4 regions of the Yersinia sp. KBS0713 genome follow, and region 2 is predicted to be linked to each of the others. Evidence: predicted binding sites of a transcription regulator. Region 2 holds the regulator's gene; each other region holds the start of a gene.

Region 1 (6,168 bases), 1.8 Mb from region 2:
ATAACAGGGGTCAATGACAAAACGGAGATGCATTTAAAACGAGGCGCGTGACAAGGATGGGCGCTGGAAAGCAAAAACCGGCCATGAGCCGGTTTTTTAAAGAGTGGTGGAGCTAGACGGGATCGAACCGTCGACCTCTTGCATGCCATGCAAGCGCTCTCCCAGCTGAGCTATAGCCCCACAAATGTGGTTGTTCGTACTGATTTATCTCTGTGCCACCCATTTAACCCATCTGATTAGGCGATAAAGCGCACTGATCAAAAGGTAAAATTTGGTGGAGCTAGACGGGATCGAACCGTCGACCTCTTGCATGCCATGCAAGCGCTCTCCCAGCTGAGCTATAGCCCCAATGCGCACATAATAAATCGTGTGAACGGGGCGCATGATATGAAACCGCTGAAACAGTGTCAACGGCTAATTCTATTTCTCGTGTTAAGCGCTGAAAAAGCCGCCAAATCAGTCAACAAACAGCAGAATAAATGGAATCCTGCTCACAATTAATGATGCTATCCATATAAAAAAGGCGGCTGAGTAGCCGCCTGATCATATTAAGAATGCTCAGTTATTGCTGTTGCGCTTCGCGTTCGCTGATAAAGGCCAGTGCTTTATCAATTCGGGCCAGTGAACGAGCCTGACCGATAGCATGAACGGTCACATCCATACCCGGTGATTGGCCGGCACCAGTGACGGCAACACGCAGCGGCATACCCACTTTGCCCATACCTACAGCTAACTCGTCAGCAGTGCCCTGAATGGCATTGTGCACGTTTTCCGTGGTCCAGTCAGTGATAGCGGCAAGTTTAGCTTTGACTGCTTCAAGCGGCTGGCGGGCAACCGGGCGCAGATGTTTTTTAGCGGCGTCAGCATCGAACTCATCAAATTCTTCATAGAAGTAGCGGCAAGATTCCGCCATCTCTTTCAGTGTCTTGCAGCGCTCGCCCAGCAGCTTAACAATTTCAACCAATTCAGGGCCGTTACGGGTATCGAGACCCAACTGCTCGATATGCCACGACAGCTGCACGGCAACATGTTCTGGCGGCAAGCTATTGATATAGTGATGGTTCAACCATTGCAGTTTTTCAGTATTGAAAGCACTGGCTGATTTGCTCACCGCATCCAGTGTGAATAGCTCGGTCATTTCGGCAACCGAGAAAATCTCTTGATCATCATGAGACCAGCCCAAACGCACCAGATAGTTCAGCAGTGCTTCTGGCAGGTAGCCGTCATCACGGTATTGCATGACGCCAACCGCGCCGTGACGTTTAGATAGTTTTTTGCCGTCATCACCGAGGATCATTGAAACGTGGGCATATTCAGGAACAGGTGCTCCCAATGCTTTTAGAATATTAATCTGGCGCGGGGTGTTGTTGATATGGTCTTCACCACGAATAACATGTGTGATCTCCATATCCCAGTCATCAACTACCACGCAGAAGTTATAGGTTGGTGAACCATCAGTACGGCGGATAATTAAGTCATCCAACTCTTGGTTGCTGAATTCGATCGGCCCACGGATTTTATCGTCGAAAATGACCGAACCTTCCTGCGGGTTACGAAAACGCACTACCGATGGCTCATCAGCACTGTGGGTACAGTGGCTATCGCGGCAGCGGCCATCGTAGCGAGGTTTCTCGCCATTGGCCATTTGAGTCTCACGAAGCTCATCCAGGCGCTCTTTAGAGCAGTAGCAACGATAAGCGGTGCCTTTTTCCAACATTTGGTCAATCACGGCATTATAGCGATCGAAACGTTTAGTTTGGAAATACGGGCCTTCGTCCCAATCCAGATTCAGCCAGTTCATACCGTCCATAATGGCATCAATAGCTTCCTGGGTTGAGCGCTCAAGATCGGTGTCTTCTATGCGCAGCACAAATTCACCGCCTAAATGACGGGTGAATAACCAGGAGTAGAGCGCGGTACGTGCGCCACCAACATGGAGATAGCCGGTAGGACTGGGTGCAAAACGGGTTTTGATTTTCATTGGGATCGATGCCTTATTACGCTACGCCGACCAGCAGACGCCGGTTGTTGCTCGAAATTAGAAAAAGTAGGCGCCATTCTACCACCCTCAGGTAATTCCTCAACGATGTTACCAGTAGGCAATCGATGATTACTGACAGATATAGCTAAACAAACGTTCATAGCGGCGATAAATATCGCATCCTGTCTAAATTTGCGGCGAACGGTTGTTTTCGTTTTAAAAACCGTTGACTCACTTCGAACTATCCCTATAATGCGACTCCAACAACACGGCGGGGCGATTAGCTCAGTTGGTAGAGCATCTCCTTTACACGGAGGGGGTCATCAGTTCGAATCTGGTATCGCCCACCAAACTCGGCGTGTTGTGGATAGAAGCAGTAAGTGAGATAGATGAGGGCGATTAGCTCAGTTGGTAGAGCATCTCCTTTACACGGAGGGGGTCATCAGTTCGAATCTGGTATCGCCCACCACTCATCACTCATGGTTTTAAGTATTAGGTTTCAAGTAGTAGAAGTGGGCGATTAGCTCAGTTGGTAGAGCATCTCCTTTACACGGAGGGGGTCATCAGTTCGAATCTGGTATCGCCCACCACTTCTTTTACTCGTATTATCAATATAGTGGGTCGTTAGCTCAGTTGGTAGAGCAGTTGACTTTTAATCAATTGGTTAAAGGTTCGAGCCGAGCGAAGCGAGACAGCAACGCGTTAGCGTTGACCCGAAGGGCGAGTCTGCAGGAGGAGTAATCCCGCACGATGAGCATCGAATTGTCATTAAGCAGTAAATACATAATGGGCCGTTAGCTCAGTTGGTAGAGCAGTTGACTTTTAATCAATTGGTCGCAGGTTCGAATCCCGCACGGCCCACCATTATGTAGCAGTACAAGTTATCCAGCACGACCCATGATTATTTCAAGCACTCAATTATCCCCCCCCAAAAAAACACTCCATACCCTCAAACTGCTTCCAACTAATCAATGTTTCCATCAATCCTGACATTAAATTCCTTCAGCACATATTCTCCAGCCTGTCAGTTTCCAAATAAGTCATCACTCAAACAGATTCCTCAGCCCTGAATCGCAGACATAAAAAAAGGCGCCGTAGCGCCTTTTTAGCGAGTTTTTTCTGAAGCTTAGAGCACCAGGCCCGCGATAGAGGCGGACAGCACACTGACCAGTGTAGAGCCGTATAGCAGTTTCAGGCCGAAGCGAGAAACCACGTTGCCTTGATGTTCATTCAGACCCTTAATCGCACCGGCTACAATACCGATAGAGGAGAAGTTAGCGAATGAAACCAGGAATACGGACAAAATACCCACGCTACGTGGTGACAGTGTTGATGCGACTTTCTGCAAATCCATCATTGCCACGAATTCGTTAGAGACCAGTTTGGTTGCCATGATGCCACCGACTTGCAAAGCTTCATGAGTCGGTACGCCCATGACCCAGGCAAACGGGAAGAACACATAGCCCAGAATCCCCTGGAAGCTAATCCCGAACAGCAAGCTGAATAAGGCATTCATTGCGGCAATTAATGCGATGAAACCAATCAACATAGCAGCAACGATAATGGCTACTTTGAAACCGGCCAGGATATATTCACCCAGCATTTCAAAGAAACTTTGGCCTTCATGCAAGTTGCTGAGTTGTAACTCCTCTTCATCTTCCGCTTTATACGGGTTGATCAACGACAACACGATAAAGGTACTGAACATGTTAAGCACCAGTGCTGCGACCACGAATTTCGCGTCCAGCATTGACATATAAGCACCGACAATCGACATAGAGACTGTCGACATTGCGGTCGCCGCCATGGTGTACATGCGTTTTTCAGACATTTTGCCCAAAATGTCTTTATAAGCGATGAAGTTTTCAGACTGGCCCAGAATCAATGAACTGACGGCGTTGAATGATTCCAACTTGCCCATGCCATTAACTTTGGATAATAGAGTCCCGATAATCCGAATAACGATCGGCAGCACTTTGATGTATTGCAAAATACCAATCAGAGCAGAGATAAAGACGATAGGGCATAACACTCTTAGGAAGAAGAATGCGAGACCTTTATCACCCATATTGCCAAAGACAAAATCAGTACCGGTAGCGGCAAATCCAAGTAATTTGTCGAATAGACCGGCGAATCCTTTCACAAAACCTAATCCAGCTTCCGAATGAAGGAAGAAGTACGCCAATAACACTTCAATAACCAGCAATTGAATAACAAACCGAATGCGAATACTTTTACGATCTTTACAGATCGCCAAAGCTAATATGGCCACCACGACTAAGGCCAACGCAAACTGCAGAATATGGGACATGTGTGCTCCAAATTTGAGGCAGGCTAGATTTTGGTGGACATTTTATGTAACGGCTACATTAAAAACGAGATGTAAGCTGCAAATATAGAAATTCGTTTTCATAAATGCAAACAAATTAGTGGGGTTGGTCACAAAAAAAAACGCTGTTAATCATTTGCTGTGGCAGTAGGTTAGCTATGCTAGCTTGAATAATTGTAGCGCCTGCCTTGAAAATAGTAATGTCACATTTAGCTCAACTTTTTAGTAGCCAAAAGCCAATGATGACGAGATGGCTGATTAATTGGGGTCGCCTATTAAAGAGATAATTTTTGCCGATCTAAATGCGCTTGATAATTATTATCATTTAGATATTATGGATAGCAAGTAAAGAAGGCCTCATTTTCCAAGGGTATTACTGAATGCTAAATAGCCGTGTTGTCGATACATCCCGCCGTACATCAAGGAGAGTTAAACTTTCCCTGATGGGGCCTGCTTTTATCGCCGCCATTGCTTATATTGATCCCGGTAATTTTGCGACTAATATTCAGGCCGGTGCTTCGTTCGGTTATACCTTGCTGTGGGTGGTGGTGTGGGCCAATGTGATGGCGATGTTAGTTCAGCTGCTCTCCGCCAAACTCGGTATTGCGACGGGCAAGAATCTGGCGGAGCATATCCGCGACCGCTTCCCCCGACCCGTGGTTTGGGCATATTGGGTGCAAGCTGAGATTATTGTGATGGCGACCGATCTGGCTGAGTTTATCGGGGCCGCCATCGGCTTCAAATTGCTGCTGGGCGTCACGCTACTGGAAGGGGCGGTGCTAACCGGGATTGCCACTTTCCTGATTCTGATGCTGCAAAATAGGGGGCAAAAGCCTATCGAGTTAGTGGTCGGCGGCTTGCTATTGTTTGTCGCGGCCGCCTATATCGTAGAGCTGATTTTCTCTCAACCCAATATTGCCGCACTTGGTCGTGGGATGCTCATCCCAAATTTACCCAATGGTAACGCCGTATTTTTAGCCGCCGGTGTGCTGGGGGCGACCATCATGCCGCATGTTATTTATCTGCATTCAGCATTGACTCAGGCGGAAGGGAGCGAGTCCAAAGCTCAGCGCTATGCTTCGACCCGATTTGATGTGGCGATCGCGATGACAATCGCCGGTTTTGTCAATCTGGCGATGATGGCAACTGCCGCTGCGGCTTTCCATTTCAGCGGTTATCAGGACGTCGCTGAGATAGAAGAGGCCTATTTGACCCTACAGCCGCTGCTGGGTAATGCCGCTGCCACTGTTTTTGGTTTGAGCTTAATCGCGGCGGGGCTTTCATCGACGGTGGTGGGTACGATGGCGGGGCAAGTGGTGATGCAGGGTTTTGTGCGGTTTTATATTCCAATGTGGCTGCGCCGCTCGGTGACCATGTTGCCCTCCTTTATTGTCATTTTGGTAGGAATAGATGCAACACAGATATTAGTGATGAGCCAGGTATTACTGAGTTTTGGTATTGCGCTGGCGCTGGTGCCACTGCTGGTTTTCACCGGTAATAAAGAGTTGATGGGGGATTTGGTCGATACAAAATTCACCCAAATTCTAGGTAAATTAGTCGTCTTATTCGTGATTGGGCTAAATGCTTATCTGCTGATTAGCTTAATTTAACCTCTGGAAGCTGGCGGGGGGCAACAACGCGCCAGCGCCCCTTTAGTTAATCATCGCCGTGATGACCGTGGCCATGGCCTTTACCCTGATGATGTTTTTTACCTTGATAATGTTTTTTACCGTGTTTGTCATAGTGCTTATCGTATTTCCAGTAGCGCCCTTCACGGTAATAGTAGTTCTTCTTCCACCAGTCCCTACCTTGCCAGCGATGTCCATCCCAGTAGTGTCCATGGCGGTTACGTTCGCCT
Region 2 (6,168 bases):
CCTGATTAACTAAATTCATATTCTCAACCAACACCGTATTCGCGTTAGATGATTGTGTGAGTTGATTCAGTGATAACAATGTATAGGCAGATACGCCGCCCCAGAGCAGGCAAAAGGCGCCAAGCACCCATAATAGCGCTGCTCTGATAGTAATATTTTTTAAAAACTGCATGTTCGTTCCCCTTATATATCGGATGGTTACCGTTAGAGACTCTGGTGTTATTTGATGACCGAAAAGCAATAAAGGACGTTCCATACAGCTAACGACAACTCCTTTCCGGCAAATTTTCATCTGACGGTTTCCCCCTGGCACCGCTAATTGCAACCTTGCGGTTACACAACGGTTATCGGCAATGAGGTTATAAGGTTGAGCAACTCACAAAAATTTAATATCGCATAAACTTGATACCCGCCCGGCAGGGTTTTCTGGCATGATGCTGCGCTATGAAATGTGTTATATTATTGGGCAGAAAGCGCAATAATCTGCATAAATATTTGAATTTATAAGGTATTAAGTTATATGGCGACTGTAGGCATTTTCTTTGGCAGCGATACTGGCAATACCGAAAACATTGCCAAGATGATCCAAAAGCAACTGGGCAAAGATGTTGCTGAGGTTCACGACATTGCCAAAAGCAGCAAAGAAGATTTAGAAGCCTTCGATATCCTGCTGATCGGTATCCCAACTTGGTATTACGGCGAAGCACAATGTGACTGGGATGATTTCTTCCCGACACTAGAAGAGATCGATTTCAACGGCAAGCTGGTTGCCCTATTCGGTTGCGGTGATCAGGAGGACTACGCAGAGTATTTCTGTGATGCGATGGGCACCGTGCGCGACATCATCGAACCACGTGGTGCCGCGATTGTCGGTCACTGGCCAACAGCCGGTTACCACTTCGAGGCCTCCAAGGGCCTGGCTGATGATGATCACTTTATCGGTTTAGCCATTGATGAAGATCGCCAACCGGAACTGACGAATGAACGTGTTGATGCTTGGGTAAAACAGATCAGTGAAGAGATGAATTTGTCTGAAATCACCGGCTAATACGCCATCCCGAAAACGCTGTGGTGTATTGAGCATCGCCCAGCGTTTTCGTTGCTTTTCATCCCTTTCACCCTTCTCTGTTAAGCAGCCCACAGATCCACATCTTCATTCGTGAAAAATAAAAATAAGTCGCTACAACTTTTTAACGTTATCGCTAGCGAACATAAACTAAAATGATGCTACACCCCCATTCATCAATACACCGCATGATTAATCTGGCAAAGTGTGCAATTATATCTTTGTTAACAACCACGGTTTTCATTTGGGGCGAGCAGTTCTATAATGAGACGTAATTGTAATTATTACGCCACGGATGTCATAGGCTGAACAGCCTTAATTTGAATCGATAGTAACAGGACTGAATCCGCATGACTGACAACAACAAAGCCTTAAAAAACGCTGGCCTTAAAGTAACACTGCCCCGGCTGAAGATTCTGGAAGTGTTGCAAGATCCGGCGTGCCACCACGTCAGCGCGGAAGATCTTTATAAAAAGCTGATCGATATCGGTGAAGAGATTGGTCTGGCGACGGTTTACCGCGTACTGAATCAATTTGACGATGCCGGTATTGTGACCCGCCACAATTTCGAAGGCGGTAAATCAGTCTTTGAGTTGACGCAGCAACATCATCACGATCACCTGATTTGCCTGGATTGTGGCAAAGTGATCGAGTTTAGCAATGAAGCGATTGAAACTCTTCAACGTGAAATTTCTAAGCAACACGGTATCAAGCTGACCAATCACAGTCTCTATCTGTACGGCCACTGTGAATCCGGCGATTGCCGTGAAAACGAGTCTGCGCACGATAAAAGATAATGCCGCATTATCGCATTGATCTTATAAAGATTTTAAGCACTGAAAAAAACCCCGGCAAGCCGGGGGAAAACCATCAACTCAACTTCACTTAATTTTGTTTACCACAAAACAGGGTAAACAGCAGATAACAACAGACACAGCGATTTGAAACCCATCATCAGACTTTAACTGGCTCGGCCCGGCTATGACGTTTACCATCCGGGCTGGTTGAGCGGATCATTACATCACCACTGACTTTAGGTTGCACTTTGGCATCATACTGCTGCCATTGCTTACCACCATCAGTGGAGTACTGGATAATCAAGCCCGGTAAGGAGATATTAGCCTCCAATAGACCCGCGACCACTCGTGCTCCCGGTACCGGCAGCCGGTAAGCGATGCCCGCTTTATCCAGTTTCGCCAGTTCACGTTGACCCATAATGTTGGCAAAACGCTGCCAATCAGTGTCCAACGCCTTGGTATCCACCAGATGCGTCTCGCCGCCTCTGTACTCCCGACCCGCTTGATAATCTTGCTCCCATGACGCACGATGCCAGGCGCGCTCCGCCAGCGGTAATGCCCGTGGGAAGATCATGTACTCCATCTGCTCATCGGTACGGACAGTTTCATTCCACGACTGACCGGAGATACCGTGCACACCAGGCCATGGCTTGTCGCTCTTCGCACTGAAGTGATTACCATCGCGATCAACAGAGGTTTCGGCGTTTTGCGGCATGTTGTCTGGGGCGAAACTGAACACTTTCTCCTCGTCATTAAAGCGGGTTGCCCAGTAGTAGCCACGTTCGCTCGGGTTAACTTCATACGGCATGTCGAAGTAGACATAATCCGGGTTGGACGCCACCACTTCGTAGCCTTTATTGGCCCAATCATTGATTGAGTCGGCACCGCCCCAGAACAGGGTGTCCCAGAAGTTGACACCAACACGTTTGGTCGCAAACTCTTTCGCGTCTTTGGCATCCTTCAAGCCATCCTGCCACGCTTGCATTTTTTCGATGCCATGGGCATTAACCAATTTACTCACTTCAATGGCGAAGTAGCTGGAGAGATGCTCCACATCCTGAACTTTGCCCTGCTTGACCATCTCTTGACAGACCTGCGACTTGGCCCATGGCTTATCTTCAACACTCTTATCAATGATGCCTTTGCCCGGCTCAATTGGGCCGTTTTTGTCCTGGAACCCCGACCCCAGACGGATATTTTTCGCCTCATCACCGCCAAAGTGCCAGGTGGTCAGCGGCATACCAGCCTCTTTGTGCATCTGAGCCATTTCGCCAATCACTTTATCGACAAAGCGCTTAGAGGAGTCCAGACATGGGTTCAGATAACTTTTGCGCTCATAGAACTGCACCGAGGTGGTGTTGGAGTCATCGGTAGGATCCAGCAGGCGGAATTCATTAGCCTCTTTCTCTTTACCCTGCTTCATCAGATTGTTGTAGCGGGCCTCCATGGAAACGACCGCGGCACGAGCATGGGCTGGCATGTCAATTTCAGGAATAACATCAATCTGGCGCGCTTGGGCGTATTTCAGGATCTCGATGTAGTCATCGCGGGTGAAATGGCCGCTCCCCAGATTACTGCTATCCGGGCCAGACCCCAGCTGCGGCAACAAACAGCTGTTTTCAGTCAAGTCGTGACAACGTTTGCTGCCCACATCGGTTAACTCTGGCAGGCCTGGGATCTCAATGCGCCAACCCTCATCGTCGCTTAGATGGAAGTGGAATTTGTTCAGCTTGTAGGCGGCCATCTGGTCCAGTAAACGCAGCACCGCCTCTTTGGTTTTGAAGTTACGGCCAACATCGAGGAAGAGACCACGGTATTCAAAGCGCGGGGCATCTTTTGCGTCTAGCGTGGCGATTTTTTGGCTGCCGTCAGTGGGCACTAAAGAGAGGATTGATTGCAAACCATAGAACACACCGGAGGGATCAAAACCAATGACCTGTGCGCCTTTGTCACCAATTTTCAGCTCATAGGCACCGGAAACCGCTAAGTCGCCTTTAAACACCGCCGGTTGAATCGAGGTTTTTATCGGGAAGCCCGTGGCGTTCAGTTTCAGGCCGAGTAATTCGAAACGCTGCTGTACCACCTCGGCAGCCGGTTTAGGTAAAGCGCTCAGATCCAGTGCCACGCCCTGGCTCAAATTCACGTCTTGCGGATGAATTTTGACCTCCATTGGCGTCGGAATAATCTGCCCGCGTAGGTTTGCTGCCGTTAATGTTTTCACCGCTTCATTTTTGACGAAACGGGACTCCGGCGTCATCAGCACGTTATTGTCATCTTTGGTACGTTTCCACTGATCGCCCGTAAATTGGGTTAGATATTCGTTGATATCTTCAGTGTCGGTACTTTTCAGCACCTTGGGTTTCGCATCGCCGGAGGTGGCATACCAGCGCGGCATAAAGTCAGTGGCAAACAGCTGCCAATATTCACCCGTTATCGGGATTTCAACCGCCTGATTGGCAGGAAAACCGGCGAATTTAGCCGTAGGTTCAATTTTATGCAGGTCACCGGTCAGGTGTGTGATGCTGAATTGATCGTTATCTACCGTCAGAATTTGGCGAATGCTGTGGAAGTAAATGGCCCAATCCCGGCCTTTGATCTCATCCCCGGTGTTGGTCAGAGTTATCATTACTTGGTTGCAAGATGCCCAATCAGCCCCCAACCTGGCGCAATCAACACCACTCTCACCAGCACGGTTATCCAATACTTTATAGTTAACTTTCAAGGTGCTGAGCTGGTCAACAATCTGTTGATTGGCGGTGTCCGCATTGGCGGCCCCCATCAAGCCGAAGGTCGCGGTGATCGCCGCTAACGTATTTAATTTGAATCTGTTCATCACTAACCTCATCCGTAATTAATAATTGCAGCCAGAGTCACTACTGGAAGTATTGCTGCTGGCTGAATTATTGTTAGCTTAATTGCTACTCTCAGAATGGTTTCAAGCTTAGTTATTGGCGCGAATTTCTTGCCAAAGTTTTCCGCACTGCGCCTCATAGGCCTGACCATTACCGGTATGCGCCGCGTCAATACAGCGCTGATAATCCAATACCCGAACCGTCTCTTTCTCAGTAAAAGCTTGATGCGCTCTCTCTTGTTTCAAGACATTCAATACCGCTTTGCAGGGGATTAATCTCTCCGGCGAGCCTTCACTGGCATTGATACAAGCGCTGTATGCTTGCTTCAGCTTAGTGTCTTCCGGTTGAGCCGGCGCTTGCGGCGCACAGGCACTCAATCCCAATACCACGGCAATAATAAAAAGCGTTTTCTTCATAGCAGGTGCTCCATTATGACCCCGGAGTGGTTACCGGGGAGGGCAATCAGAAGATGGTAAATGGTGCAATTACGATGAATTTAACGTCTTTCTCATCCTGGAACACATTGCCGAAACCACCGCCAAAGCTTGGAATATTGGTATGGTTGTCGTACATGGTGTAATGCAGTTTGAATAGGGTGCCTTTCGCCCGACCCTCTTGCAGCGTGTAGAGCACATCAAAGTTCCATGCGGACTCTTTCAGGCGGGTATTTTGGTCGAATTTGGGGTTACTGCTTGGTTTTGCATCCCAGCCATAGGCATAGGAAGTCCCCACTGACCAACCCGCTAAGTTCCAGTTTTTCAGGTCATACATCACGCCACCAAACAGCGCTTTTTCGCCGTTGGCGTTGAAGTCAGAACGAGAATCCCACCAAACGTCCAAACGGCCGTTGGAGGTCGCATAACCTGGGGTCATACGTTGCAGGAAGTAGCCTTGGTTGCCTTCAGCTTTGGCCCAAGTCCCTTCCAAACGCAGGTCAAATGGCCCGGTGGTGTAACCCAGAGTTAATGCTTGCAACCAGGCTAAGCCGTCATAGACGTCATTCACATTGCTGGCACCACCATCAACTTTGTCTTTCGCGCCGTAGAACTGGTAAGAGGTACGCAGATCATTGCCCGCAACCGGGAAGGCGTACGAGGCTTTGGCAAAATACTGATCCATGTAGTCTTTGGCCTGGCCGAATGCCGCTTCCATCACCAGCTTATTTTTGAAGTCGTATTTGGCACCGATTGAGTGCAGGTAACTCACGCCGGTCAAACCATCCGCCTGACGGAAGTTGTACATATTCTGATACCACGGCGCTTTATATTCATCGGTCCACATGTAGGACATGGACAGTGCACCCGCTGTATCAAAATCGAATTTCGCACCGCCTTCAGCACCACGATAAGTCCCGGGCATGAAGCTCCAGTGTGGTGCTAACAATGTCTGCCCTGTCGGTTGGATATAACCACCACGCGCCCAGAAATCACCAAATTTGAATTTGGCTGCCGCC
Region 3 (6,168 bases), 1.5 Mb from region 2:
GGCAAAGATCCAGCAACCGCTGGCGGTGGTGCCGTCATCACGCAGGTGCGCGAAGGTGCTGAGTTGCTCACCTTTTTTGACCAGCACTTTGCCGTCAGCATCGGTGATATCCGCCAGTGCACGACCATTACTCTCCTGCGCCACCTCTTCTGGCTCCGGATTGTCGGGGGTCAGGTAATCCCAGGTCATATTGAGCACCTGTTCTGGCACCGCGCCACCTTCCCGGCTATATCTCTCACGTAGACGCATAAAGATACCCGCCAGAATTGCGCCATCATTCAGCGCCTGTCCCGGCGCATCCGCGCCTTTCCAGTGCCATTGCAACCAGCGGCTAGAGTTCACAATCGAGCCGTTCTCTTCAGCGAAGCAGCTAGATGGCAGACGGAACACTTCTGTTTGAATTTTCGATGGATCAACATCGTTAAATTCACCGTGGTTTTGCCAGAAGTTCGCGGTTTCCGTATTGAGCGGATCAATAGTGACCAGGAATTTCAGTTTCGACAGTGAGGCGACCACTTTGTTTTTGTTCGGGAATGACGCCAGCGGGTTAAAGCCCTGGCAGATATAGCCATTCACTTTGCCCTGCGACATCATTTCGAAATACTGCAAGACGTCGTAGCCTTTATCCCACTTCGGCAACCAGTCATAACCCCAGCCGTTCTCTTTCTGGGCTTTATCGCCGTAGAAACTTTTCATCAAACTGACGAAGAATTTCGGATAATTGCTCCAGTAGTTAACCTGGCCCGGCAGCAGGGTTTTCGGCGTATTAGCCTTCAGATAGGTCTCAATATCTGGCTGCTTTTCTGACGGCAGATTCAGGTAACCCGGCAAGCTTTGTGACAGCAAACCAAGGTCGGTTAACCCCTGAATGTTGGAGTGACCACGCAAGGCGTTAATGCCGCCGCCCGCCATCCCCATATTGCCCAACAGCAGCTGAATCATCGCCATGGTGCGGATGTTCTGCGCGCCGACTGAGTGCTGTGTCCAGCCCAGGGCATACAGGAAGGTGGCGGTTTTGTCGGATACACTGGTTTCCGCGAGATATTCGCAAACCTGCAAGAAATCTTCTTTCGGCGTGCCGCAAATATTGGCTACCACATCCGGCGTATAGCGGCTGACATGCTGTTTCAGCAGGTTCCACACGCAGCGCGGGTCTTGCAGGGTGGTGTCCCGTTTGGCAAAGCCGTTCTCATCCAACTGATAGTTCCAGCTGGTTTTGTCATATTTGCGGGTTTCGGCGTCATAACCACTGAACAAACCGTCGTCGAAGGCAAAGTCTTCCCGCACCAGCAAGCTGGCGTTGGTGTATGCTTCGACGTATTCGCGATTAATTTTTTCGTGGGTCATCAGGTACAACAATACGCCGGACAGGAACGCAATATCAGTACCGGAACGGATTGGCGTATAGAAATCAGCCACCGAAGCAGTACGAGTAAAGCGCGGGTCTATCACCAGCAGCTTGGCATTGTTGTGGATTTTGGCTTCCATCGCCCAGCGGAATCCCACCGGATGCGCTTCTGCCGCATTACCGCCCATGACGATAATCAAATTCGCGTTCTTAATGTCAACCCAGTGGTTGGTCATCGCACCGCGACCAAATGTTGGAGCAAGACTTGCTACCGTTGGTCCGTGTCAGACACGTGCTTGGTTGTCTACGGCAAGCATGCCGAGAGCGCGACTAAATTTCTGGGTCAAATAACCCGTTTCGTTACTGGAGGCGGAAGCACACAGCATCCCGGTGCTCAGCCAACGGTTGACGGTCACACCCGCGTCGTTGGTCTTAATGAAATTCGCATCCCGATCCTCTTTCATCAACTTGGCAATGCGATCAAAGGCATCATCCCAAGTGATTCGCTGCCATTTATCCGAACCTGGCGCGCGGTATTCCGGGTATTTCAGGCGGCTTTCGCTGTGGATGAAATCCACCAGCCCGGCCCCTTTCGGGCAAAGTGCACCACGGTTGACCGGATGATCCGGGTCCCCTTCGATATGGAAAATACTCTCTTTAGCATTTTTCGCGCCGTCGCCGAGGCTATACATCAACAGCCCACAACCGACAGAGCAATATGTGCAGGTATTCCGCGTTTCACGGGCACGCAGCAATTTATAATTGCGTGTTTCCGCCAGCGCCACTGACGGCGCAAAGCCGAGTGCCGCGACCGTGGTTCCCGCCATACCGCCAGCGCAGATCTTAAAGAACTGCCTTCTGCTGACCTGCATGGGTCTCTCCTTCATTCATTGTCACATTGTTGAAATTTAAAATTCAGTTCGCGCTTCCCACAACAAAACGGGAGGCGCTAAAATCGCTGATGCGATATCACGCTTTGCAGTGTGGGATACATTTCTAATATAACGATACATAGCCACACTATTCTTAATGTGAATGTTACCACATTGTGATTATGGGTTATAACTTTCAGGACCGCATAGTGAGCCAGATCAAACCTTCAGAAAATGACCTCTCCACCGAAATCTGCGGTGCTAGACAGCTTAACGTGCTACAGCGTCATCAAATGGCTGCGCCACAATTGGATTGGCTGGCAGAAGAGGTGCCGGTAGCACTGGTCTACAATGGTATTTCTCATGTGGTAATGATGGCAACCCCTAAGGATTTGGAAGCTTTCGCGCTGGGTTTTTCGCTGTCGGAAGGCATTATTAGTGCGCCACAAGAGATTTATGCCATTGATGTCGCCCCCGGCTGTAACGGCATAGAAGTTAACATTGAGTTATCAAGCCGCCGCTTTGCCGGCCTGAAAGAGCGCCGCCGCGCAATGGCTGGCCGTACTGGTTGTGGTGTCTGCGGTATCGAACAACTGGACGATATCTTCCGCCCGATCTCCCCGCTCCCCTTTACCCAAACCTTTAATTTGAACCAGCTGGACCACGCCCTCGCGCAACTTAAACAGGTGCAAACCGTGGGTCAGTTGACGGGATGTACCCATGCTGCCGCGTGGATCAATCCACAGGGTGAATTATTGGGTGGCTGCGAAGATGTGGGCCGCCATGTCGCGCTGGATAAGCTGCTGGGAATTCGGGCCAAACAGCCGTGGCAACAAGGCGCGGTGCTGGTCTCCAGCCGAGCCAGCTATGAGATGGTGCAGAAAACCGCCATGTGTGGCGCAGAAATTTTATTTGCTGTTTCAGCTGCAACAACCTTAGCGGTTGAAGTCGCCGAGCGCTGCAATTTGACCCTGGTGGGCTTCAGTAAACCGGGTAGAGCCACGGTGTATACTCATCCGCAGCGAATTAGCGCGTAGAAAGACCACATAGTTAGTACGGCATTGATAATCATTTTCAATATCATTTAATTAACTATAATGATCCGAACGCTTACGCGGTGCTTACTTTTCTTGCGCCGCCCTACACCTACGGAGACGATGATTATGAGTTACTCACTGCCATCCCTGCCTTATGCTTATGACGCCTTAGAACCACACTTCGATAAGCAGACGATGGAAATCCATCACACCAAACACCACCAAACCTATGTTAACAATGCAAATACGGTGTTGGAGAGCTTCCCTGAGCTGGCTAAATTCAGCGTTGAAGAGCTGATCCAGGATCTGGACAAAGTCCCAGCTGAAAAACGCACCTTTATGCGTAACAATGCCGGCGGCCATGCTAACCACAGCTTGTTCTGGAAGGGTCTGAAACTGGGCACCACCCTGACAGGTGACCTGAAAGCCGCTATTGAGCGCGATTTCGGTGACTTTGAGAAATTCCAAGCCACATTTGAGCAAGCTGCTGCCACCCGCTTCGGTTCAGGCTGGGCCTGGCTGGTACTGAAAGCTGACGGTAAACTGGCGGTGGTTTCTACCGCGAACCAAGATAGCCCGCTGATGGGTGAAGCCGTTGCTGGCGCGTCAGGTTTCCCCATTGTGGGCCTGGATGTGTGGGAACACGCTTACTACCTGAAATTCCAAAACCGCCGCCCAGACTACATCAAAGCATTCTGGAACGTGGTTAACTGGGACGAAGCAGCAGCACGTTTCGCTCAAGCCAAGTAATTAACCAGTACCACGTAAACCTGCCTTAAACCGCACGTTTCCGGGACTAAATCGATGCCAGCAAGATCCCTCTTGCTGGCATTTTTATTGCTCATTTTACTGTTAAAGTTTAGCCAATTCCTGCCGATAGATTGTACAAGAGGGACACTGACATTTATGGCATGAATCTATGAGTCATGGCCCCATAAATGTCGCCACAAAAACGTTAGGGAGAGCACTCTTGCCAAGGCTACCCCACGTCCAGCGCCCCTTCACTCCTCTAATAATTAGACCTACCCCATTCACCTACGCTGATTGATTTGCAGCAAAGACACCGCATAACGGAGATAACATGGCAGCATTGAGCAAAGTTTTTGGTAACTTTGAAAACGTGAAAGTCGGTAAAAAGCTGGGATTAAGCTTTTTCCTGATGTTGTTGTTGGTTGGGATCATCGCAGGAACCACCGCCTATCATTTCTCCGTCATTGAAGAGCACGCTTACAAAGTCGACCTAAGCTACAAAATTAACGATGAAGCCAATCAGGCAAAATATAATCGTGCGTTATATGAGCGCACTTATGATCTGAAATACATCCAAGAAAACTCGCAGCACATCAACAATATAAAAAATCTGCTGACCCAGAGCGAAGGGCTTAGCTGGTCGGAAGATAACCGCAAAACGATAGGCAGCATTGCCGATGTGGTAGACGAATACCTGCAACAGCAGAGTAATTTCGTCAATGCAGTGGCGCATAAAGATGATGTGCGCAAAAGCTGGAATATCTCCGAAACACAGAAGAATCTCAACGAGTTACAGCAAAGTTTGCTCAATGAGGGTGCAGACACCAATACGCAAATTCTGCTCGCTGAGATGAACCAGAAGCTGATGACCGTGCGCTATAACGCGCGGGGCTTGTTACTGGATCGCAATCAGGAGGCCGAGTCGTCGCTCATTACCTCAATCAATATCGCCAACAGTGCAGCCAATGCATTTATGCCTGTGTTATCGCCGGATCAACAAAAATTATTAGCCCCGGTTATCACCAGTCTGGGCAGCTATAAAGAGAACGTGTTGGCCTATCTACCGGCTTATCAGCAAGAGCTGGAAGTGGGTAAGGTGATGGAAACCAATGCCAATGAGTTGAATAAGCTGGCAACTCATCTGTTCACCCAAGAGCTGCAAGGCACTCACGACGAGATCAATAATGCGCAATTGCAGTTAGCCATTGCCGCCATTGCCGCCCTGCTGTTTGGTTTGCTAATTTCATGGCGCATGACCCGTCAAATTACGGTGCCATTACGCACCACACTGGCGATGGCAGAGCGCATCGCCACCGGTGATCTAACGGCGGCGACCACCTCCAATCGTACTGATGAGTTGGGCCTGCTGATGAATGCCGTAGCGCGGATGAATGAAAACCTGCGCGCCATGATTGATGAGATCCGCATTGGCGTCAGTCAGGTGTCCCATGCCTCCGGCGAAATTGCGGCGGGTAATACCGATCTATCCTCCCGCACTGAGGAGCAAGCCGCTGCCGTAGAAGAGACCGCCGCCAGTATGGAGCAGTTGAATGCTACGGTTAAGCAGAATGCCGATAATGCCCATCACGCCAATCAGTTAGCAACCGAAGCATCACAAACTGCGCAACAGGGTGGCAAGCTGGTTAGTGATGTGGTGCGCACCATGAATGATATCTCCGGCAGCTCTAAACGGATTTCTGAAATCACCTCAGTGATTAACAGCATTGCGTTCCAGACCAATATTTTGGCGCTGAATGCCGCCGTTGAAGCCGCCCGCGCCGGTGAGCAAGGCCGTGGCTTTGCGGTGGTCGCCAGTGAAGTGCGCAATCTGGCACAGCGCAGTGCGCAAGCCGCGAAAGAGATTGAGGGGCTGATTGGCGAATCTGTCTCCCAAGTGAACGCCGGAACCTCGCTGGTGCAAAACGCCGGTCAGACGATGGAAGAGATCGTCCGCTCAGTGACCCATGTGCGCGATATCATGGCAGAAATTGCCTCGGCATCTGATGAGCAAAGCCGTGGCATCACGCAAGTCAGCCAGGCGATCTCCGAGATGGATAGCACCACGCAGCAAAATGCCGCCCTGGTGGAGGAGTCTGCCGCCGCCGCTGATTCACTGGCGGAACAAGCTATCTTACTGGCGCAAGCGGTCGCGGTGTTCCGA
Region 4 (6,168 bases), 540 kb from region 2:
AACCGGTGGTTTGGCAGGTATGGCTAAAGGCCGTAAAGTCAAAGTGGTTAACGGTTTTGGTAAATTTACGGGTGCAAACACCTTAGTGGTTGAAGGCGAAAATGGCCCAACGACTATCACCTTCGATAACGCCATTATCGCTGCGGGTTCTCGTCCAATCCAACTGCCATTCATTCCTCATGAAGACCCACGTGTTTGGGACTCAACCGACGCACTGGCACTGAAAACAGTTCCTGAACGTCTGTTGGTGATGGGCGGCGGTATCATCGGTCTGGAAATGGGCACCGTTTACCACGCGCTCGGCTCTAAAATTGACGTCGTCGAAATGGCCGACCAGGTTATCCCAGCGGCTGATAAAGACGTGGTGAAAGTCTTCACCAAACGTATCAGCAAGCAGTTCAACCTGATGCTGGAAACCAAAGTGACGGCGGTAGAAGCCAAAGAAGATGGTATCTACGTCACGATGGAAGGTAAAAAAGCGCCGGCAGAACCACAACGTTATGATGCGGTGCTGGTGGCTATTGGCCGTGTACCTAATGGTAAGTTGCTGGATGCCGGTCAAGCTGGCGTTGAAGTTGATGAACGTGGCTTTATCCACGTGGATAAGCAACTGCGTAGTAACGTGCCACACATCTTTGCTATCGGTGACATCGTGGGTCAGCCAATGCTGGCACATAAAGGTGTTCACGAGGGCCATGTTGCCGCGGAAGTTATCGCTGGCATGAAACATTACTTCGACCCGAAAGTGATCCCATCTATTGCCTACACTGAACCAGAAGTCGCATGGGTTGGTTTGACTGAGAAAGAAGCAAAAGAGAAAGGCATCAGCTACGAAACCTCCACCTTCCCGTGGGCGGCATCGGGCCGTGCTATCGCTTCTGATTGTGCCGACGGCATGACCAAACTGATCTTCGACAAAGAGACTCACCGTATCATTGGTGGTGCCATTGTCGGGACTAACGGCGGCGAGCTGTTAGGTGAAATTGGTCTGGCAATTGAGATGGGTTGTGATGCGGAAGATATCGCGCTGACCATCCATGCTCACCCAACACTGCATGAGTCTGTTGGTCTGGCGGCGGAAATCTACGAAGGTAGCATTACCGACCTGCCTAACCCGAAAGCGAAAAAGAGATAAGTTCTTTTTGCAAAAGCAGAATTTTCCACTGTAGAAGTTTGCCGATGTGAAAATTTGTTGCGGTAAAAAGTTGAAGCGGCTCCTTGGTAGGGGCCGTTTTTTTGCTTAAAAGTTATCAGTTAGGCGCTTTTATAGGTCAAGATAGTGTCCCGCCCGTAACTGACTGGGGGAGATATTAAATGTGCGACGCAGCGCCGTGGCAAAATTGGCCGGGCTGGTGTATCCCGCAATAGTCGCCGCCTGGTCAATACTGACCCCCTCTTTTTTTAATGCCAGCATGGCGCGTTTTAAGCGGCAATGGCGTAGATACTCAAACACCGTGACCTGATAACTCTCACGAAAGCGCCGCTGCAAGGTGCTGGGGCTCATATTAATCGATTGAGCTAACTGGCTCATTGATAGATGATCAGCCTCACCACTCTCCAGCCAGTCGCGGACTTGCTGAATCCGATTTAACCCGCGTAACACCACTTTATTCTGTTGCTGGGCTTGTTGCTCCAGTGAGCTAAAAGCTTCAATAATCAACCCGATGCATTGGGTTTCACAGCGCATACGCGCCAGCGGTGTGGTGTAAGGGGGAGCACTGGCAATTTGCTGGGCGATGGCTCGAGCCTGCACTGATGGTTGCCATAAATGAATCGCCAGATGCTGCTGCGTAAAGTTGTACAGCGTATCCCATGCGCCATCTTGCGGCAGTAAATCGCCATACAGCCACTCGCGGTCAAAGGTCAGTGTTAGCGTGCGCTCATGGCTATTATTTTTGCCGTGGCGGGTAAAGAGGGTGCTTTCGGTGAGTGAAACCAGTGATGCATCGCCTTTTTCCTGCAAATGCAGTTGCTTACCACCAAAAGAGATATGGGCGCTGCCATTGACCACAATCGCCAATTTTAGTGCCGGATTGAGCTGGTTTTGTGTCTTGATATCGTAGAGATTGGTGACGTTCGCGGTATGTAAAATCAGATGTGGATTGAGGCGCAATACCTGAAAATCACCAAATAGCACCGGGTCAGTGGGCAGTGACTTCGTACCGCTCAACTGGTAGTCGCTGGCGACCAAATTGGATTGCTGCACAATTTGGTCACGATAAATTGGTTTAGATGAGGGAGAGACATTGCGTAACTTGTTTTTCTTCACCGCCGACATGATGGCTCTCCACTGACATTGAGGTTATGACTCGATTGACCTGATGGCAACATTGACTCTACAACAAACAGCTTTGCCGTTTAAGCAAACCTTTTCTTTGGTGGCAAATGTAACAATTAGCAGTATGAATTGATAATGAAAATAATTATCAATCTTGTTCGTTTTTGTTGCCCTATGAATAGATTGGTAGAGATTTTCCTCTGCTGACATTTGCTGTGGGCTTTTGCATCGGGGAAAGTTTAATGAACGTAAAATGGCAACGGCGCTCTCTGACGACCTTAGCGAGTCTGATCAGCATCTGTCTCTCAACACCGCTCTGGGCGGCCAGTCAAGCCGCCTCTGACACCACGACGACCCAACCACAGGAAACCACTGCCGCTGAAAATAGGGCTACCACTGGCGATACACTGGTGGTTACCGCGCAGCAGCAAGTTCGCCAGGCTCTGGGTGCCTCAACTATCACCGCAGAAGATATCCGCAAGCGCCCTCCGGCGAATGATCTGTCCGAAATTATCCGCACCATGCCCGGTGTGAATCTCTCCGGTAACTCTGCCAGCGGTCAACGCGGGAACAACCGCCAGATTGATATTCGTGGCATGGGGCCGGAAAACACCCTGATTATGGTTGATGGTCGGCCGGTTTCAAGCCGAAATGCGGTACGTTATGGCTGGCGTGGCGAACGTGATACCCGTGGTGATACCAACTGGGTTCCTGCAAATATGGTCGAGAAAATCGAAGTGTTACGTGGGCCGTCAGCAGCACGCTACGGCAACGGTGCTGCCGGTGGCGTGGTGAATATCATCACTAAACAGCCAGATAAAGAGCTACATGGTAGCTGGAACGCCTACATGAATGTGCCGCAGCACAGTGAAGAGGGGGCGACTCGTCGTACCGACTTCAGCCTGATGGGGCCATTAAGTGACACCCTCAGCTTCCGTTTATACGGCGGCTACAATAAAACCGATGCGGATGACTGGAATATCAACCAGGGCCATGAATCGGCGCGAACAGGCAATCAGGTTGGCACCTTACCGGCGGGCCGTGAAGGGGTGCGCAATAAAGATATCAATGGGTTATTGCGCTGGGACTTCGCCAAAGGCCAATCACTGGAGTTCGAGGCGGGTTATAGCCGCCAGGGGAACATCTACGCCGGTGATACCCAAAATACCAACAGTAACGCCATTGTTCGCAGTTTATACGGCGCTGAAACTAACCGCATGTACCGCGAGAATTTCGCGGTAACCCATCGTGGTTTTTGGGATAATGGCGTTAGCTCAACCTCTTATGTTCAGTATGAGGAGACACGTAACTCACGAATTAATGAGGGGCTGGCTGGCGGAACGGAAGGTATATTCTCCAATAATAATTTCAAAACCATTAAACTTGAGAACTATCTTGCTCACTCTGAAGTTAACCTGCCATTCGAATTGGGTGTCAATCAGGTGCTGACGGTGGGGGCGGAGTGGAATGATCAGAAAATGAATGATCCTAGCTCCAATACCCAAACCACCACTGAGGGCGGCAGTGTCAGCGGCCTGACCGGAACCGGGCGCAATACCCGCAGTTCTGCGCAGATAGCCTCGCTGTTTGTGGAAGATAATATCGAGTTGACTGATACCACGATGCTCACCCCAGCGCTGCGTTTTGATCATCACAGCACCGCAGGTAGTAACTGGAGCCCAGGGCTGAACCTGTCCCAGGAACTGGGTGATTACTTCACCATGAAAATGGGGATTGCCCGCTCCTATAAAGCACCAAACCTGTATCAAACTAACCCTAACTACTTGTTATATAGCCGTGGTCAGGGCTGCTATGGTGGTGGCGGTAGCTGCTATCTGATGGGGAATGATTCACTCTCAGCGGAAACCAGCGTCAACAAAGAGATTGGATTTGAGTTCCATAACAATGACGGCATTATTGCCGGTGTCACTTACTTCCGTAATGACTATCGCAATAAAATTGAACCGGGTCTGGTCTCTTTGGGCACCGCCAGTGGCGGGACTGGTACTTATGCTAACTCCGATATTTTCCAGTGGGAAAATGTGCCTAAGGCGTTGGTTGAAGGGTTGGAAGGTAACCTGACCGTGCCAGTGAGCGAAACGGTGCAATGGAGCAGCAATCTGACCTATATGCTCGAATCGAAGAACAAAACCACTGGCGATTACTTATCGATCACCCCGGAGTTTACCCTGAATAGCTCACTGAGCTGGCAGGCAACAGAGGATCTATCGCTGCTCTCAACTGTGACCTGGTATGGCCGCCAAAAACCGAAGAAATATGATTATCAGGGGCTGCCCGTCACCGGAACAGCACTTAATGAAGTCAGCCCATACGCCATCTTTGGTTTGAGTGGTAGCTACACTGTGACCAAAAATGTCAGCGTGACCACCGGTATTGAAAACCTGTTCGATAAACGCCAGTTCCGTGCGGGTAATGCCCAGAGTGTCGCGGGTATCGCCGGGGCAGGGGCCGCAACCTACAATGAACCGGGGCGGACATTCTTTGTTAGCTTGAATACCCAGTTCTAATACCCCATACCGCTTCAATAACAGAAACAGAGGTTATTGACAAAGTGCCGGTTGCGGAGAGAACAGCTAGATCGTAAAGACGCCGTCTGTCCGTCCCTGGAGGCTTGATCCGCGCCATCCCTGGCGCGGACGCTTTACTCTTCTACCCGTCCTCTCCGTTCCAGATCGCGTCATCGGGGTTTGTCAGCAGTCTGAGAAACAGTCGTTATCGGCTGTTTCTGCCTCATTTTGCACCACAATATTTTCCATTCGTCACTCCTCGCCCTAAAAGTCATACCAAAAGCACGAGATGCTCAGAGAGAGATGGTATCCATTCATTGATTGTGGGATAAATGCGAGGGCGGTTTTTGCGGATATTGCTCTACCGCAAGGGGCTAACTGAGAGCGGTTATCAATAGCTCAGGTGAATGCTCTGCGCACAACGATTCAGCAAAAATTTAATGTTGCTTTTATGTGAACGAATTAACACTGAGTTCAAATACTGATATGCTGGCTGAGCGAAACTAGGCGTCTTACCTTATACCTACTGCCTCAGTGATGATGGCTGGTGGCAACAGATAGCCTGGCAAAATAAATGACAATAAGAGCGAGGAGAGAGTCGTGCTAGAAGAATACCGTAAGCACGTAGCCGAGCGTGCTGCTGAGGGTATCGTCCCCAAGCCATTAGATGCATCACAAATGGCCGCGCTGGTTGAATCATTAAAAAATCCGCCTGCGGGCGAAGAAGAGTTCCTGCTAGACCTGCTGATTAACCGCGTACCACCCGGTGTTGATGAAGCAGCCTACGTTAAAGCGGGCTTTCTGGCTGCCATCGCCAAAGGCGATGCCCACTCCCCCCTGATTAATGCTGAAAAAGCGATTGAACTGCTTGGCACCATGCAAGGCGGTTATAATATTCACCCACTGATTGATGCGTTAGATAATGAAAAGCTGGCTCCCATTGCCGGTAAAGCGCTATCTCACACCTTGCTGATGTTTGATAACTTCTACGACGTGGAAGAGAAAGCCAAAGCTGGCAATCCGCACGCCAAGAAAGTGATGCAATCCTGGGCTGATGCCGAATGGTATCTCTCTCGCCCTGCACTGGCAGAGAAAATCACTGTTACCGTGTTTAAAGTGACCGGTGAGACCAACACTGATGACTTATCTCCGGCCCCTGATGCCTGGTCACGCCCGGATATTCCGCTACATGCGCTGGCGATGCTGAAAAATGCCCGCGAAGGCATTCATCCAGATAAACCGGGTAGCGTTGGCCCGATCAAGCAGATCGAAGAGCTGAACAAAATAGGCTTCCCACTGGCTTACGTCGGTGATGTGGTCGGTACTGGTTCTTCCCGTAAATCCGCCACTAACTCCGTGCTG

The links. The regulator Fur, encoded in region 2, represses iron uptake genes when iron is present. The targets are predictions, from matches to a motif close to ATAATAATGAGAACNACTATCAA.
Positions count from the first base shown of each region.
Region 1: the regulator Fur is predicted to act here: its motif matches at 4,619-4,641, upstream of FFE93_RS06410 (Nramp family divalent metal transporter).
Region 3: the regulator Fur is predicted to act here: its motif matches at 3,282-3,304, upstream of sodA (superoxide dismutase [Mn]).
Region 4: the regulator Fur is predicted to act here: its motif matches at 2,408-2,430, upstream of FFE93_RS17515 (TonB-dependent siderophore receptor).

Region 1 is NZ_CP042173.1:1,370,070-1,376,237, forward strand. Features, by position in the region: tRNA gene FFE93_RS06360 (tRNA-Ala) at 105-180, opposite strand; tRNA gene FFE93_RS06365 (tRNA-Ala) at 273-348, opposite strand; gene gltX (glutamate--tRNA ligase) at 563-1,981, opposite strand; tRNA gene FFE93_RS06380 (tRNA-Val) at 2,256-2,331, shown strand; tRNA gene FFE93_RS06385 (tRNA-Val) at 2,375-2,450, shown strand; tRNA gene FFE93_RS06390 (tRNA-Val) at 2,496-2,571, shown strand; RNA gene FFE93_RS06395 (RtT sRNA) at 2,607-2,739, shown strand; tRNA gene FFE93_RS06400 (tRNA-Lys) at 2,770-2,845, shown strand; gene FFE93_RS06405 (NupC/NupG family nucleoside CNT transporter) at 3,108-4,292, opposite strand; gene FFE93_RS06410 (Nramp family divalent metal transporter) at 4,691-5,920, shown strand; gene FFE93_RS06415 (DUF2502 domain-containing protein) at 5,967-6,168, opposite strand, start outside.
Region 2 is NZ_CP042173.1:3,127,667-3,133,834, forward strand. Features, by position in the region: gene FFE93_RS14865 (methyl-accepting chemotaxis protein) at 1-172, opposite strand, end outside; gene fldA (flavodoxin FldA) at 521-1,048, shown strand; gene fur (ferric iron uptake transcriptional regulator) at 1,417-1,863, shown strand; gene FFE93_RS14880 (beta-N-acetylhexosaminidase) at 2,021-4,696, opposite strand; gene chiQ (ChiQ/YbfN family lipoprotein) at 4,805-5,131, opposite strand; gene chiP (chitoporin ChiP) at 5,178-6,168, opposite strand, start outside.
Region 3 is NZ_CP042173.1:43,050-49,217, reverse strand. Features, by position in the region: gene fdnG (formate dehydrogenase-N subunit alpha) at 1-2,220, opposite strand, end outside; gene fdhD (formate dehydrogenase accessory sulfurtransferase FdhD) at 2,403-3,257, shown strand; gene sodA (superoxide dismutase [Mn]) at 3,384-4,007, shown strand; gene FFE93_RS00190 (methyl-accepting chemotaxis protein) at 4,339-6,168, shown strand, end outside.
Region 4 is NZ_CP042173.1:3,666,564-3,672,731, reverse strand. Features, by position in the region: gene lpdA (dihydrolipoyl dehydrogenase) at 1-1,135, shown strand, start outside; gene FFE93_RS17520 (helix-turn-helix domain-containing protein) at 1,265-2,278, opposite strand; gene FFE93_RS17515 (TonB-dependent siderophore receptor) at 2,521-4,806, shown strand; gene acnB (bifunctional aconitate hydratase 2/2-methylisocitrate dehydratase) at 5,407-6,168, shown strand, end outside.